DNA from 2 places in the Streptomyces sp. NBC_00569 genome. Region 2 is predicted to be linked to the other one. Evidence: riboswitches for the same ligand, from Rfam matches in the RefSeq annotation. Region 2 holds a riboswitch; the other holds the start of a gene.

What was found. A riboswitch is a leader RNA that binds a small molecule or an ion and turns the genes downstream of it on or off. The one in region 2 is predicted to bind ZMP and ZTP.
Region 1: linked by a shared signal. The riboswitch ahead of OHO83_RS19675 (glycine hydroxymethyltransferase) and the one ahead of OHO83_RS04080 (bifunctional 5,10-methylenetetrahydrofolate dehydrogenase/5,10-methenyltetrahydrofolate cyclohydrolase) in region 2 are both predicted to bind ZMP and ZTP.

What each region holds. Positions count from the first base shown of each region.
Region 1 covers NZ_CP107783.1:4,393,759-4,401,217, reverse strand. Annotated here, with positions in the region: gene OHO83_RS19695 (carboxymuconolactone decarboxylase family protein) at 1-140, opposite strand, end outside; gene pdxR (MocR-like pyridoxine biosynthesis transcription factor PdxR) at 188-1,612, shown strand; gene OHO83_RS19685 (hypothetical protein) at 1,686-2,531, opposite strand; gene rocD (ornithine--oxo-acid transaminase) at 2,664-3,890, opposite strand; ZMP/ZTP riboswitch at 4,008-4,094, shown strand; gene OHO83_RS19675 (glycine hydroxymethyltransferase) at 4,156-5,604, shown strand; gene OHO83_RS19670 (hypothetical protein) at 5,685-6,407, opposite strand; gene OHO83_RS19665 (hypothetical protein) at 6,575-7,438, opposite strand; gene OHO83_RS19660 (RNA polymerase sigma factor) at 7,431-7,459, opposite strand, start outside.
Region 2 covers NZ_CP107783.1:868,318-876,616, forward strand. Annotated here, with positions in the region: gene OHO83_RS04075 (helix-turn-helix domain-containing protein) at 1-786, shown strand, start outside; ZMP/ZTP riboswitch at 773-863, shown strand; gene OHO83_RS04080 (bifunctional 5,10-methylenetetrahydrofolate dehydrogenase/5,10-methenyltetrahydrofolate cyclohydrolase) at 886-1,764, shown strand; gene OHO83_RS04085 (hypothetical protein) at 1,712-2,287, opposite strand; gene yczR (MocR-like transcription factor YczR) at 2,315-3,802, opposite strand; gene yczE (membrane protein YczE) at 3,905-4,648, shown strand; gene OHO83_RS04100 (RNA-guided endonuclease InsQ/TnpB family protein) at 4,699-5,952, opposite strand; gene OHO83_RS04105 (Imm49 family immunity protein) at 5,881-6,402, shown strand; gene OHO83_RS04110 (tautomerase family protein) at 6,421-6,819, opposite strand; gene OHO83_RS04115 (LysR family transcriptional regulator) at 6,939-7,832, shown strand; gene OHO83_RS04120 (deoxyxylulose-5-phosphate synthase) at 7,877-8,230, shown strand.

The DNA.
Region 1 (7,459 bases), 3.5 Mb from region 2:
CGGGCCTCCGCGTCGAGCCGGATCATGGCCTTGTAGACCTCCGGAGCATGCTTGGCCCAGGCCAGCCGGGGCGTGTGCTCGTGGACGTACTCCTTGGTGGCCGGGCCGGTGCTGTCGGTGGTGTTCTCGTTCGTCGTCATGACATCGACCCTACGAGCGGAGTAGCCCACAGGTATGGTCCATTTCCATGGTGAAATCCTGGGCCACTTCGCCCTCCGGTCAGGCGCTCGGTATCGATCTGCACCTCGAGCCGACCGGCTCCGGCCTGCGCAAAGGCCTCACCGACGCGCTCCGTGACGCCGTACGCGGCGGACGTCTCGCCCCCGGTGTCCGCCTCCCTTCGTCCCGCACACTCGCCGCCGATCTGGGCATCGCCCGCAACACGGTCGCCGATGCCTACGCCGACCTCGTCGCCGAGGGCTGGCTCACCGCGCGCCAGGGCTCGGGGACGCGCGTCGCGGAGCGACCGGTCGAGGCGCCCCGGCCGGCCTCGACCCGCGGGCGGCGCGCTCCGGCCGGCCTCCGCCACGACCTGCACCCCGGCACCCCCGACCTCTCCTCGTTCCCCCGCGCCGAATGGCTCAAGGCCTCGCGCCGTGCCCTCAACGCCGCCCCGAACGACGCTCTCGGTTACGGCGATCCCCGCGGCCGCATCGAACTGCGCACCGCACTCGCCGGCTACCTCGCCCGCGCCCGAGGCGTCCACGCCGACCCGGACCGCATCGTCATCTGCTCCGGCTTCGTCCACGGCCTGATGCTGCTCGGCGAGGTGCTGCGCAACAGGGGCGTGCGCGACGTCGCCGTGGAGACGTACGGGCTCGACGTCCACTGGGACGTCCTGACGCGGTCCGGCCTGCGCACCCACCCCCTTCCCCTCGATCAACTCGGCACCCGCACCGATGAGTTGGCGACCGGCGAACCGGATGTGGGCGCCGCGCTCCTGACCCCCGCCCACCAGTTCCCGATGGGCGGGGCCCTGCACCCCGACCGCCGCACCGCCGTCGTCGACTGGGCCCGCCGCACCGGCGGACTGATCCTGGAGGACGACTACGACGGCGAGTTCCGCTACGACCGTCAGCCTGTCGGCGCCCTCCAGGGACTCGACCCCGACCGCGTCGTCTACTTCGGCACGGCCAGCAAATCCCTCGCACCCGGCCTGCGCCTCGGCTGGCTGGTGCTGCCGCCCTCCGTCATCGGGGAGGTGATCGAGGCGAAGGGCGCCGCCGACTGGTCGTGCGGCGTCCTCGGCCAGCTGACCCTCGCGGAGTTCATCGACTCGGGCGCCTACGACCGCCATGTCCGCGGTGCCCGCCTGCGCTACCGCCGCCGCCGCGACCAGCTTGTCGCCGCCCTCGCCGAACGCGCCCCCGACGTCCGCGCCACCGGAATCGCCGCCGGCCTGCACGCCGTCCTCCAACTCCCGCCCGGCACCGAACAGTCCGTGGTCCGCGCCGCCGCCTGGCAGCGACTGGGAGTCTCCGGCCTCTCCAGCTTCCGCCACGACGCGGCCACCACCGAACCACCCTTGGACGCCCTGGTGGTCGGCTACGGAACCCCACCGGACCACGCCTGGACAAGCGCGCTGGAGGCCTTGTGCCGGGCGCTGCCATAAGGGACCGGCATCGGGCGGCAGGCGTCTCGGGTCGGGTCGGGGCGGCCAACGTCCGGCGCGGCCAAGGTTCGGGTCAGACCCGGGCCGGTGCGGACGCGTCCTCCACCGGTGCCTCCCCGAAGCGCGCCAACGCCAACGCCCCCGCCACGGCCACCACGAATCCGAGAACCGCCAGCCAGCCCAGCCCCTCGCGCGTGCGATCCCCGAGCCAGATCACCCCGACCAGCGCCGGCCACACCGTCTCGCCCACGACCATCCCCGCCGTGGCCGTGGTGACCGACCCCTTCTGCAACGCCGAGGTCAGCAGCAGAAACGCCGCACCCCCACCGAGCAGCAGTGCGTACGTCGCCGGATTGCTCAGCAGCGCGCCGGGCGACACGTCGTCGATGAGCCGTACCGACACCTCCACCACCCCGAACCCGAACCCCGAGCCGAGCCCCAGCGCGAGCGCCCGGCCCCGCCCCGGCAGCCGCCCGGCCACCGCCCCGATCAACAGCACCCCGAGCGCCGTCCCCAGCATCGCGTACCGCAACGTGACCGAACCGGTCTCCTCTCCCTCCGTCCCGGACGCCAGCCCCAACATTGCGAGCCCCGCCACCACCAGCCCGACAGCGCCCCACTCGACGCCGCTCAGCCGTACGTCCAGCAGCCGCGTGGAGACCACCGCCGTCACCGCCAGACTCGCGGCGAGCGCCGCCCCGACGGCGTAGATCGGAATGGACCGCAGCGCCACGACCTGCAACACGAACCCGAGCAGGTCGAGCCCCAGCCCGGCGACATAACGCCACTGCCGCAGCGCCCGTAGCAACAGCGCGGCGTCGACACCGGACCCCGTCCCCGGCTCCGCGGCTCGCGCGGCCATCGCCTGCAACACGGAAGCCGTACCGAAACAGACCGCCGCCCCGAGCGCGCAAAGCATTCCAAGAAGCACAAAGCGACTGTAGAGGTTGTGCCTACGCCGACCGGCCGGTGAGCGGCTCCCCGTCCGGGGGCGCCCCCGTCAGTGGCCGGACCACGAGTGGGCCGCCCGTGCGCCGGAGGCGCACCACCGTCAGACCGCCAGGACCGCCCGGAGCCGGTCGAGCCCCCAGTCCAGGTCCTCTTTACTGATCACCAGAGGGGGAGCGATCCGGATCGTGCTGCCGTGGGTGTCCTTGACCAGGACGCCCTTGGCCATCAACTTCTGCGAGATCTCCCTTCCCGTCCCGTACGACGGATCGATGTCGATCCCCGCCCACAGCCCGCGTCCCCGCACCTGCGTCACCTTGCCCGTGTCCGTCAGCAGCCCGAGCTCCGCGTGGAGATGCTCGCCCAGCTCGGCCGCCCGCTGCTGGAACTCCCCGGTGCGCAGCATCGCGATGACCTCGAGCGCCACCGCACAGGCCAGCGGATTCCCGCCGAACGTCGACCCGTGCTCACCCGGCTTGAACACCCCGAGCACCTCACTGCTGGACACCACCGCCGACACCGGCACGACCCCACCGCCGAGCGCCTTGCCCAGCACGTACATGTCGGGCACCACGCCCTCGTGCTCACAGGCGAACGTCCGCCCGGTCCGTCCGAGTCCCGACTGGATCTCGTCCGCGATGAACAACACGTTCCGCTCGCGGGTCAACTCCCTTACCGCCGGCAGATATCCGGCCGGCGGTACGAGGACACCGGCCTCGCCCTGGATCGGTTCGAGCAGCACCGCGACGGTGTTCTCGGTGACAGCGCCGCGCAACGCCGTCAGATCGCCGTACGGCACGATCTCGAACCCCGGCGTGTAGGGACCGAAGTCCGCGCGCGCCTCATGGTCCGTGGAGAAGCTGACGATGGTCGTGGTGCGCCCGTGGAAGTTGTTGCCCGCCACGACGATCTTCGCTCTCCCGTCGAGCACCCCCTTGACCTGGTACCCCCACTTTCTCGCCGTCTTCACGGCGGTCTCGACCGCCTCCGCCCCTGTGTTCATCGGCAGCACCATGTCCATGCCGCACAGCTCCGCGAGCTGGTTGCAGAACGCGGCGAACCGGTCGTGGTAGAAGGCCCGGGACGTCAGCGTCACCCGCTCCAGCTGCGCCTTGGCGGCCTCGATGAGCCGCCGGTTTCCATGGCCGAAGTTGAGGGCTGAGTAGCCGGCGAGCATGTCGAGGTACCGGCGCCCCTCGACATCCGTCATCCAGGCGCCCTCCGCCGTCGCGACCACGACGGGCAGCGGATGGTAGTTGTGCGCACTGTGCGCCTCGGACGCGGTGATGAAGGCTTCCGTTGCGGCATTCGGAGGAGTCACAGCAGTCACGGGATCTCCGTTCTTACAGCTCTGATGGCGCGAAGACGTGGGCTTGTGGCCCCTTCCTATCGTCGCTCGCATCGTGGACCGGGAAACCCCGTCCTGCGGCGCGCCCGGTAGTGTGGCCCGCAGGGCCGTGACTGGCGCGCTGGGATGGGACCGACCATCGGGGAGCGGCCTGTGAACTGTGTGCCGTGCGCCTGGGCCGACCCGTGAACCTCCTGCTCTCGACCTCGCTCGAGCAGAGGAGGTCCCATCCGTCCGGAGGTCCGTCATGTCAGAGCCCACCCTCTCCACCGAGTCCGTAGCGTTCCGCAGCGCCCTCGACGTGATCCGGGCTGTCGAGCCCCGCGTGGCCGACGCCATCGGCCAGGAGATCGCCGACCAGCGCGAGATGCTCAAGCTGATCGCCAGCGAGAACTACGCGTCCCCGGCCACCCTCCTCGCGATGGGTAACTGGTTCAGCGACAAGTACGCCGAGGGCACCGTCGGCCGCCGCTTCTACGCCGGCTGCCGCAACGTCGACACCGTCGAGGCCCTCGCCGCCGAACACGCCCGCGAGCTCTTCGGCGCCCGCCACGCCTATGTACAGCCGCACTCCGGCATCGACGCCAACCTCGTCGCCTTCTGGGCCGTTCTCGCCCAGCGCGTCGAGGCGCCCGCCCTGGAGCTGGCCGGCGTTCGCAACGTGAACGACCTCTCCGACGCCGACTGGGCCGAGCTCCGTCAGGCCTTCGGCAACCAGCGCATGCTCGGCATGTCCCTGGACGCCGGCGGCCACCTCACCCACGGCTTCCGCCCGAACATCTCCGGCAAGATGTTCGACCAGCGCAGCTACGGCACCGACCCGCAGACCGGCCTCGTCGACTACGAAGCCCTGCGCGCCACCGCCCGCGACTTCAAGCCGCTGATCATCGTCGCCGGCTACTCCGCCTACCCCCGCCTGGTGAACTTCCGCATCATGCGCGAGATCGCCGACGAGGTCGGGGCGACCCTCATGGTCGACATGGCGCACTTCGCGGGCCTGGTCGCCGGCAAGGTCCTCACCGGCGACTTCGACCCGGTGCCGCACGCCCAGATCGTCACCACCACGACGCACAAGTCGCTGCGCGGCCCGCGCGGCGGCATGGTGCTCTGCGACGACTCGCTCGCCGACCAGGTCGACCGTGGCTGCCCCATGGTCCTCGGCGGTCCGCTGCCGCACGTCATGGCCGCCAAGGCCGTCGCCCTGGCGGAGGCCCGCCGTCCCGAGTTCCGCGAGTACGCCCAGTCCGTCGTCGACAACGCCCGAGCCCTGGCCGAGGGCCTGACCCGCCGTGGCGCCACCCTCGTCACGGGCGGCACGGACAACCACCTCAACCTGATCGATGTCGCCACCTCCTACGAGCTCACCGGCCGCCAGGCCGAGAACGCGCTCCTCGACTCCGGCATCGTCACCAACCGCAACTCCATCCCCTCCGACCCGAACGGTGCCTGGTACACGTCCGGCATCCGCATCGGCACCCCTGCCCTGACCACCCGTGGCCTGGGCACCGCGGAGATGGACGAGGTCGCGGGCCTCATCGACCGCGTGCTCACTGCCGCCGAAGCGGGCACCACCAGCAAGGGCGCGCCCTCCAAGGCGCAGCACGTCCTGGACGAGAAGATCGCCGACGAGGTCTCCACGCGAGCGTCCGACCTGCTGAGCGGCTTCCCGCTCTACCCCGAGGTCGACCTCACCTGATCGCTTGACCGGCCCGTCACCAGCCGCACCGGCGGGTCGGTCAGTGCGTTCCCCCAGCCGTGAGAGCTGGAGAGCGCCTCTCAGGAATCGATCAGCTGCTGCCGTGGTCCCGCGTCGGGCGGGGTCCCACCCGTCCCGCGACGACCCGGCAGCCTGTCGGCCAGGGGCCGCAGCACCAGAGCCAGCGCGGCGCCCGCCACCAGCCCCGGTATCGCCCACCACCAGTCCACCCCGTCGTTCGGCCCGGCTGCCGAGGCCCGCGCGCCTGAGGACGACCCGGTATCGCGACCGTCGGCTGTCGGAGCCGGAGCTCCACCCAGCGCTTCCTTGGACCGGTCGGGTGACTGCCAGGGCGCCGGGAAGATCGGACTCCCGCCCTTTTCGGACCGCGCGCCCATGACCCCGAGATCCTTCAGGAGCGCGCGCAGCTCCGCAGGCTTACGGGCCTTGTGCCAGTACCCGTTGTAGGAGTCAGGCACGTGCGTCGCTGTGTGTATCCAGACGTCCTTCGTGCCCGGCGAGTCCGGATAGACCCGGTCGACCCGCCACGGCAGCACGTCGTGCACCAGCCATGTGACATTGAGCTGACGCCCCGCGCCTATGCCCAAGCCGGGCGGCTCCTCCCTTCGCCCCTGATCCGGCTCGCCCAGGAGACTCTCCAGCGGCCCGTACTTCTTGTCACTGAAATAGAGCGACGCGCTCTGGCCGCTCTCGGGCGACACCACCAGAACGCTCGTCGGTCCGCCGGCCGACGCCCCTGACGCGCTCAGCAGCATCGCGGCGATTGCCGCCGTCAGTGCCACCGCCAGCGCGGCCGGCCTTCGTAGTGTTCGCATCCGATCCCCCAGCTGCTCCCGGCACGGCCCGCCCGTGTCGATTCACTTCTGGTACACCGCTCGACCCGACCGGGTTCCCAACTTCGGTGTGCGAGTTCTCGGTTGCGTGAGCTCGCCGGCCCAGCCCGCGGACATCAGCGGTGGGCGTCCGGCTTTCGTACCGACCGTGCGATCTCCATCGCCCGCTCCCGGGAATCGACTCCCTCCAGGCGGAGCGTCATCTCCTGTCGGCGGGTCCACAGGAGTGTCGGGCCCGCGGTGCGTTCCGAACGGGTCCACCGGTCGCCGTTGCCGTCGAGCATCCAAAAACCGAGCAGATGCGGCTGGGCGAACCACAGGCCCGTACCCCGGCCCAGGTCGACCCAGTGCAGCTGCGTGCGCACCGATTTCATGTACCCGATGTCGAGCTGCGCCGGGTACTCGTCGAGTCGGATCGTGTGCCCGTCCTCGCGCCAGCACAGTGTGATCAAGAAGCGCGACTTCGGTTCCCGTGTCACCGTCACGGCGTCCGGCATTCCCAGCTCGCCCGGCACCAGCGGTTCGAATCCGGCGTCTCGTCGGGCCTCGCCCAGCGAGAGCGACGAGCCGCACCCGGGGACGTGCACACCGGACGACGGCAGGGCCGACGGGTCGTACCGGACCTCCACCCCGCCGAAGCCGAACCACTCGGCGACCGCAGCCCGCACCGGAGGCGTGAGCACGAGCACGGTCAGCACTCCGCACAGCCCCGCCGTGAGCATCCGCCACCGCTCCCGTATCCAGCGACGCGCCCGCCGCACCCGGACAGGGCCCGCCCCCGGCTCGGCGACCGGTGCCGGAACGGACTCGGCGAGTATCTGTGCCAGCACCCGCTCGGCCATCGACTCGCCGCCGGGGCCCAGGCCGTCCAGGGACCTGCCCAGCGCCCGCAGCTCAGCCGGCAGCCCACGGTCCGCGCGGGGCCCGTGCTCCTTGCCGGTGCGCCGGCTCCCGTCGTCCTCGTGACGCGGTTCACTCATGCTCATCACCTCCCTCCCGCG
Region 2 (8,299 bases):
CCGGAGCACGTCGGGCTCTCCGGCGGCCGCCGCCGACGGGTGCGGGGACTGCGCCGCGAGGAGCTGGCGCAGCTCGCCGGGATCAGCGTGGACTACTACGTGCGCCTGGAACAGGGCCGCGCCACTCAGCCGTCCGCCGAGGTCGTCGACGCGCTCGCCGGAGCGCTCGGCCTCGACACGGCGGAGCGCGGGCATCTCGCCACCCTGGCAGGCGCCCGGCGGGGCCCCGCGCCCGAGGCCCGGGTGAGCCCGATGCTGCGGCGGCTCCTCGACTCCATGGCCGGCTTCCCGGCCTTCGCCACGAACCACCGCCTGGACGTGGTGGCGTGGAACGCGCTCGGCGCCGAGCTGATCGGCGGCCTGGCCGAGCCGGCCCGCCGCGACCGCAACAACGCGCGGTACCTGTTCCTCGACCCCGCCTCGCGCGTCGTCCACCCGGAGTGGGAGGACCGGGCGGCGGAGGCCGTGGGCCAGCTGCGCGTCTGGTCGGGGCGCTACCCGGACGACACGGAACTGGCGGGCCTCATCGCCGAACTCACCTCGCACAGCGCGGAGTTCAGGCGCATCTGGGACAGCGGCGAGGTCGTGATGTGCGCGGCGGGGCGCAAGCGCCTGAGGCACCCGGTGGCCGGGCTGCTCACCCTGGACTTCGAGACGCTGCACGTACCGGCCGCGCCCGGCGAGACGGGCCTGGTGGTGCATGTCTTCAGCGCCGAGGACGGCAGCGAGGAGGCCGCGGCTCTCGCACGGCTGACCGAAACCGTTACAGTGTCGGACAGGCCGTGACTGGCGCTGGGGTGGAGAACCACCGGGGAGCGGCCTGACCAAAGGGTCGATGTATGCCGTGCGCCTGGGCGAATGGTCAATGACGCCTGGGAGGCGACCATGTCCCCGACACCGACAGCCCACCTCATGGACGGCACCGGCACGGCCCGGCGCCTCGTCGAGGAGTCCGCGGGCAGAGCGGCGGAGCTGGTGAGGCGTACGGGCTCGGCGCCCTGCCTCGCGACCGTCCTGGTGGGTGAGGATCCCGCCTCCGTCACGTACGTCCGTATGAAGCAGGCCCGCTGCGCCAAGGCCGGTATCGAGTCGCGGCGCGTCCAGCTCCCCGCCGAAACGACGACCGCGGAGCTGGTCGCCACTCTCCGCGAGCTGTCGCAGGACGCGTCGGTGCACGGAATCCTGCTCCAGCACCCCGTGGGCCCGCACATCGACGAACGCGCGGCGTTCGAGGCCATCGCCCCGGAGAAGGACGTCGACGGCGTCACCATGACCTCGTTCGGCGCGATGGCCTTCGGACTGCCCGGGTTCGTCTCCTGCACACCGGGCGGAATCATGCGGCTCCTCGACGAGTACGACGTCGATGTCGCGGGGCGGCACGCGGTGGTCGTGGGCCGGAGCGCGATCCTCGGCAAGCCGGCCGGGATGCTCCTGCTCGCCCGGGACGCCACCGTGACGTACTGCCACTCCCGCACGGCCGACCTGAGCGCGTACGTGCGGGAGGCGGACATCGTGGTGGCGGCCGTGGGCCGGCCCCGGCTCATCCGCGGCGAGGACATCAAGCCCGGCGCGGTCGTGATCGACGCGGGCTACAACGCGGGCAACGTCGGCGACGTCGATTTCGACACCGCGGCCGAGCGGGCCCGCCTGATCACTCCCGTCCCCGGCGGGGTGGGCCCCATGACCATCGCCGTCCTCCTGGCCCAGACGGTCACCGCGGCGTACCACCAGCTCGGTGCGGACCTCGATCGCGCGCTCGTCTGACGGGACCGCGCCGATCGCGCATCCGGGATCCCCGGTCGGTGGCGGCGTCGAGAAGTCCGGCGGCCGCCATCTCGAGGGCGGCGCGCGGCAGCGGTGCGCACTCCAGCGGTGCGCACACCTCGAAGCCGAGGTGCCGTACGGCCGTCTCGCCCGACGGCAGCACCTGGAGATACTCGGGACCGTCGGGTTCCTCGCGGCCCAGGAGGAACTCGACGGTCAGGAGCGTACCGGCGGCGATCCGCGCGGATCCGGCCTGCGATTCACGGTCGATCAGCGTGAACTCCCGCTCGTACGGGCCCGGCGGCGGCGCCGCAAGGAGCCACCGGGCGAACTCGGCGGCCCGCGGCGCCCCTTGCCCCAGCGGCAGGCACCCGAGGAAGTACGCGTCGAACCACCAGCCGCCGTCCGCATCTCCGTCGAGGGCGATCCACTGGTCCTCGACGGGGCGGCCCGGGTGGTGGGACCCACGCCATGCGAGGCGAAAGAGCGGACCGGTCCCGGGACGCTCACCTCCGTACGCCATGCAGCGATCTCCCTCGTCCTCCGATGCTCAGGCGACCCAGTGCGGCCGTCGCGCGCCGGACGCCGGCGGAAGGCCGGCGGCGAGCGCGGTCGCCATGCGGTGGACGGCTTCGAGCAGGGTGTCCGCCGGGGTCGTGTACGGGATGCGCATCCGCTGCTCGAAGATGCCGGGGTCGGTGGCGAAGCAGGCGCCGCTCTCGATCCGGACGCCGTTGTCGATGGCTCGTTCGGACAGCGCGGAGGCCACCGGTTCACCCAGGTCGACCCACAACGACAGGCCGCCGGGCGGCAGTTGCCAGGTCCAGTGCGGCATGTGATCGGTCAGTGCGGCGGCCAACGCGGCGCGCTGCACGCGTAGTTGCTCGACTCGGGACGACAGAAGACCGTCGGCCCGGTCCAGGAGGGCGAGTGCCAGGAGTTGGTCGACGACCGATCCGCCCATGTCGGTGGCCACGCGCTGGCCCGCGAGTTCGGTGACGAGGCGTGCGGGCGCGCGCAGCCAGCCGATGCGCAGGCCGCCCCAGTGGGTCTTGCTCATCGAGCCGATGCTGACGACCCGGCCGGTGCCACACTTCGCGGCGTGGGAGGCGAAGGGAGGCGGCGGGGGGACGTCGAGCGCGAGGTCGGCCAGCGTCTCGTCGATGACCAGCCACGTACCGGACCGCTCCGCCGCGCGCAGGACGCGCGCCCGCTCGTGTTCGGGCATGAGGCAGCCGGTCGGGTTGTGGAAATCGGGGATCAGGTAGGCCAGTTGGGGCACGACCTGACGGAGGGTCGATTCGGTGATCTCGATGTCCCAGCCGCTCTCGGTCACCGGGACGGACACGGTGCGCAGCCGGGCACGACGCAGCGCCTCGAGGGCGTTCGGGTAGGACGGGTTCTCGACCATGACCCGGTCGCCGGGGCTGCTCAGCAGTCCCAGGACCAGTGTCAATGCGTGCTGCGCGCCGGATGTCACCAGGATCTGTTCGGGCAGGGTGGCGAGGCCCCGTCGGGTGTAGCGCTCGGCGACGGCGGCGCGCAGATCGGGCAGGCCGTAGGGGTGGTAGCCGGGGGTGTGTGCCTGCGCGGCGAGTTGCGGGGTGATGTGCGCGAGGGCGTCGACGAGTGCCTGTTGCGGGAGCCCGGGGGAGGCTCTGGCCAGGTCGATCGCGCTGTCCTGGGGACTGAGGAGACGGGTGATGCCACTGGGGGTGCGGCCTTCGGGAAGGGCGGTCCATGTGCCCGAGCCCTGGCGGCTGTGTGCGTAACCGCTCTCGCGCAGCAGGTCGTACACGGCGGTGACGGTGGTTCTGCTGGTGTCGAGGGCGGCGGCCAGTTCGCGCTCGGCGGGGAGTCTGACGTGCAGGGCGATGCGACCGTCCAGGATGAGTGTGCTGATCGCCTGCGCGAGGTGGCGGTAGGCGGGTCTCGTGCCGGCGGTGTCGGGCAGCATCGCGGCGAGCCGGCGGCTGCCCAGGGTCCGGTCCGCGCGGCCCACCTTGTCCACCGGCTGGAAGGCGTTCGCGTCAGTCAAACCATTCTCCCGAAATTGGCCATGTCACCCGGGCCAATCACTCTACAGAGTTGCCGCAATGGCCTTGAAGGCCCACGGCACCCACGGTGGAGGCAGGCACATATGCGGCAGGACACGGACACGACGGCCCGCCCCGAGCAGGCGGCTCCGGGAGACGAGGGGACCGGGCGCAGCCGCTCCGCTCCCCCACTCGCCTACGTACGCCTCGGCGAACGCCCGCTCCACCGCTTGCCCCAGCTGTTCATCGGCCTGGCCCTGTACGGATTCAGCATGGCCGTCATGGTCCGCGCCGGGCTGGGCCTGAGTCCCTGGAGCGTTCTCAACGAGGGGCTGGAGAAGCACACTTCGCTGAGCTTCGGCACGCTCACCGCCGTCGTGGGAGTGTGCGTCCTCCTGCTGTGGATCCCTCTGCGGCAGCGGCCGACGTTCGGGACCGCCGCGAACCTCGTCGTCATCGCCTTCTCGTCCGACCTCGGGCTCGCGCTCGTCCCCGAGGGCCTGCCGCTTCCCGAACGCGTCGGGCTCCTCCTCGCCGGGACATTCGCCAATGCGCTGTCCGTCGCCGTCTATGTGGGCGCACGGTTCGGGCCGGGGCCCCGGGACGGGCTGATGACCGGTGCGTCCGCCCTCACGGGACGTTCCATCCGCGTCGTCCGCACGTTCATCGAGGTCTCCGTGCTCGCCGTCGGGTGGCTGCTCGGCGGCGGCGTGGGGCTCGGCACCGTGCTGTACGCCCTGACCGTCGGGCCCGTCACGCAGTTCTTCCTGCCCCGGTTCGCCTACTCGGGCCCGACCAGGACCGCACGCCCAGGCCCGCGTGTCACCGGCTCCCGCACCTCTTCGTAGAGTCTGCGCGGTGAACCTTCACCACGCACCCGATCCACACCTGCCGATGGTCAACGACCCGGGACTGAAAGTCCCGGGCTTGCACAACGGGCACCACTGGCTGTGGTGCTGCGTTTGCGTCCTGTCCCACGCCCGGTGTTCGGGGGTGGGTCTGGGGCGGTTGACTGCGCCCCGCGTCGCCACAACTCTTCCGCACGGTGACGGATGTTGCGGGAGCCGTTCCAGTCCGCGTGTGCAACGACACCGCAGGACCGGCATACGAAGCGGGCCTGGGAGGCCCGGTTCGCCTTGTCGATGTACCCGCATTCGGCGCAGGTGCGGGAGGTGTACGCCGGATCGACGTACACCACCGGCACCCCCGCTCTGCGGGCCTTGTACGCGATGAACTGTCCGAGCTGGGCGAAGCTCCAGCTGGAGTGGGTGGCCCGTTGGGGCTTGCGAAGCCGTACCCGGGCGCGGATGCCCGTCAGATCCTCGAGGGCGATTCCGCGTCCGGTGCGTTCTGCCTCGACCACCACATGTTTCGCGATCTTGTGGTTGATGTCCTTCACCCGCCGCGCCTCCTTACGCCTGCGCTTCTTCAAGCGCCGTTTGGCGGACGGGGTGTTCTTCCTCTGGAGCTTCTGACGCAAGGTGCGCTCGCGGAGGCGTCCGCGATTCAGGCGGCGTCCGGCCATGATCTGACCGTCCGAGGTGGTCGCGATGTTCACGATCCCCAGATCGATCCCCAGGAACTGGGTGACGCTGGTGTTGAGTGCGGCCTCGGGGACCTCGCAGGTGGCGATCAGGAACCACATGCCGTCGCGGAACAGCAGATCGGACTCGCCCTTGCGATACAGGGCCAGACGCGCCACATGTTCGGGGGCGGCGGTGAACGCCACTTCTTTCATCCGGCCGGACAGGGTCCAGATCGACACCGTGCACTCGGTGTGCTGCCAGGACAGCATCCGGTCGTCATAGGGCTGCGCGCCCTCAGGGCGGAAGGAGATCGGTTTTTCGGTGGCGCGCCGGTAGCGCTTGGAGGAGGGCCTGCCGAGGTTTCCTGCCTTCAGGTTCGCCTTGAGCGTGTTGTAGGCGTCGCAGGTCTTCTTGATGACGTGCTGGGCGGCCTGAGCTCCGAGTCCCCATCGGTCCTTGACCTGGGTGTAGGTGTGCTCGCGCAGGGGGAAGTTGCGTTTGATGTCTTTCTCGAACGCCACCTGGGAGACCCAGGTCGCGGCCTCGTTGCAGGCGTGCAGGGTTGCCTCAAGTGCCGCCGCCTGCACAGGCGTCGGCAGGAGCTTCACCTGCACCGTCAACTTCACGACCGTGACGTTACCTGCCGCCTGACGTACCGGCATTCGAACGGCGCACATTCCACACCGGGCACTGCGGCCCGGTTTCCTGCGGGCTCTCCGCGCCCGTTGCCGCGGCGATGCTCCGCATCGCCGTCACCGGATGCGATTCCTCCCGGGGGTGAACCCCCCGGGGTTCCTCGCAAGAGCACGCTGAACCTGGTCGACTACCAGCCCGTCGCGCTCTTCCACCGTCTGGTGACGGGCGACCGCGAGGCTTTCGCGGAAGCGCTCGCGGAGGCGCTCGCCCATCACGAGCGCTACTGGAGCGACGCGACGGGGCCGCACAGCCGGGTGGCCCTCGGCCCGCTGGCGCTGGCGTGCCTCGCCTTCGACTCGGAGTTCCCCGTCGACAGCAAGTCGCCGTATCTGCCCGGGTTCCTCCTCGACCGGTCCTGGTACGGCGAGTTCGACACGTGAGAGCGGGCTCCGGGGCGGCTACCGCCGGGCGGCCTCGCGGCGGTAGAAGTCGAACTGCGTCACGCCCTCGTAGCCGCAGCTCTCGGGGTGCAGTTCGTGCAGCGCGACTCCGCAACGGGCGAGCGGGCCGAGGGTCTTGGTCAGCAGTTCGCCCGCCTCGGCGATGAACGCGGCCTTCTCCGCGGCGCTGTTCGTGCCGACGGTGACGGTGGCCTCGACATGGGCGTCGAGGCCACCGGTCAGCGGCCTGCCGTCGACGTAGTAGCGGTCGGCCGGCACCAGGTCGACGTGCACGATGGTCCTGGCGCCGGACTTGCGCAGCGCCGACACGGCCAGGCCCGTGAGGCCCTCGGCAAGGGTGCGTTCTACGTCGGCGGGAAGCGCGGTGTCGGTGACGGTGACGCGGATGAAGGGCATGGCTCCTCCTGAGCAGGTGCCGGGGGTGTGTCCGCCGGAGGTGGCGGCACGGACCCAGCGTCACCGACCTGGCACCATTGATCCAACGCATACGTGTCATAGGTATATGAGGCCCACGCATGACCCTGAACCTTTCCCAGCTGCGGGCGTTCCTCGCCGTCGTCGACGCGGGCGGATTCAGCGCGGCGGCGGCCGAACTCGGTCTGAGCCAGTCGGCGGTGTCGCACGCAGTCGCGGCCCTGGAACGCGAGTTGACCGCTCCGCTACTGGTGCGGGCCACTCCGGTGAGGACCACGGCGCTCGGCGAACGGGTCGTGCCGCACGCCCGGACCGCGGTGGCGGCGGCCCGGTCCGTGGAGCAACTCGCGGCGGACGCGGCCACCATGACGGGCACGGTGCGCCTGGCCGCCACACCCACGGTCTGCCAGGGCCTGGTCCCCGGCCTGCTGCGGCACTGGAGCGAGGACCAGCCCCGCGTCACGGTCCGGGTCTTCGAAGGGGACAGCGCCGAGATCGCCGCCTGGCTGGAGAACGGGACGGCCGACGCCGCCATCCTGATCGACCCTCCCCCGGGCCCGGGCATTCAGCTCGCCGAGGACAGCTACCGCGCCGTACTACCCCTGGACCATCCCCTCGCCGGCGAGCCGGTCGTCGACATCCGTGACCTGGAGGACGATCCGTTCCTGATCTCGCCCAACGGCTGCGAGGACCGTATCCGGACGATCCACCGTCTCGCCGGGCTGGAATTCAGCCCCACACACCGGGTCCGGGATCTGGCGACCCTGATCAGCATGGTGCAGGCCGGTATCGGCGTGACCGTCCTGTCGGAGGCGTCCCGCTCACTGATGCCGCCCGACCTGGCGCTGCTGCCGCTGCACCCCCAGACCTCACGGCGCCTCGTGCTGACCGGACCCCGGGCCCGCCCCTGGCACCCGGCCGTCCGCACCCTGGCGAACTCCGCCCTGGACCATCTCGCCGCGGCCGGCGCCATGTCGGGCGCACACGCGGGCTGAAGAATTCCGTCGAAGCCACGGCCGGTGTTGCCTACTGTGGCGGCATGCCCCATGGGAAGACCTCATACGTATGCCTGCGCTGCCGGGTCTCGTACAAGCAGCCCCACGACCGGGACAGGGAGCGGATCTGTCCGCGCTGTGCCGAGCCGATGATCCACGCGGGGTCCGCCTTCGCCGCGCCGCGCCGCCGCGACACCGCCGCGTGGCGCACGCTCTCGGTTCTGCTGCACGCGGGCGTGGGATTCCACAAGAGCTGCTGCGGTGGCCCGGGGTTCCGGCCCCGGGGCCTGCGTGAGGTGCGCGAGCGCCTTGCGTACGCCGAGCGGTCCGGTGAGCCCGTCGCCCGCGCGCTCTCGCGGTATGAGGTGCCCTGGATCGTTGCGCCCCGTCAGCACTGAGGGGCGCCGTCGTGTCGATCGCCACCGGCACAGAGCCCGACGGCGCTGCGCCGATGGCGAGACAGCACC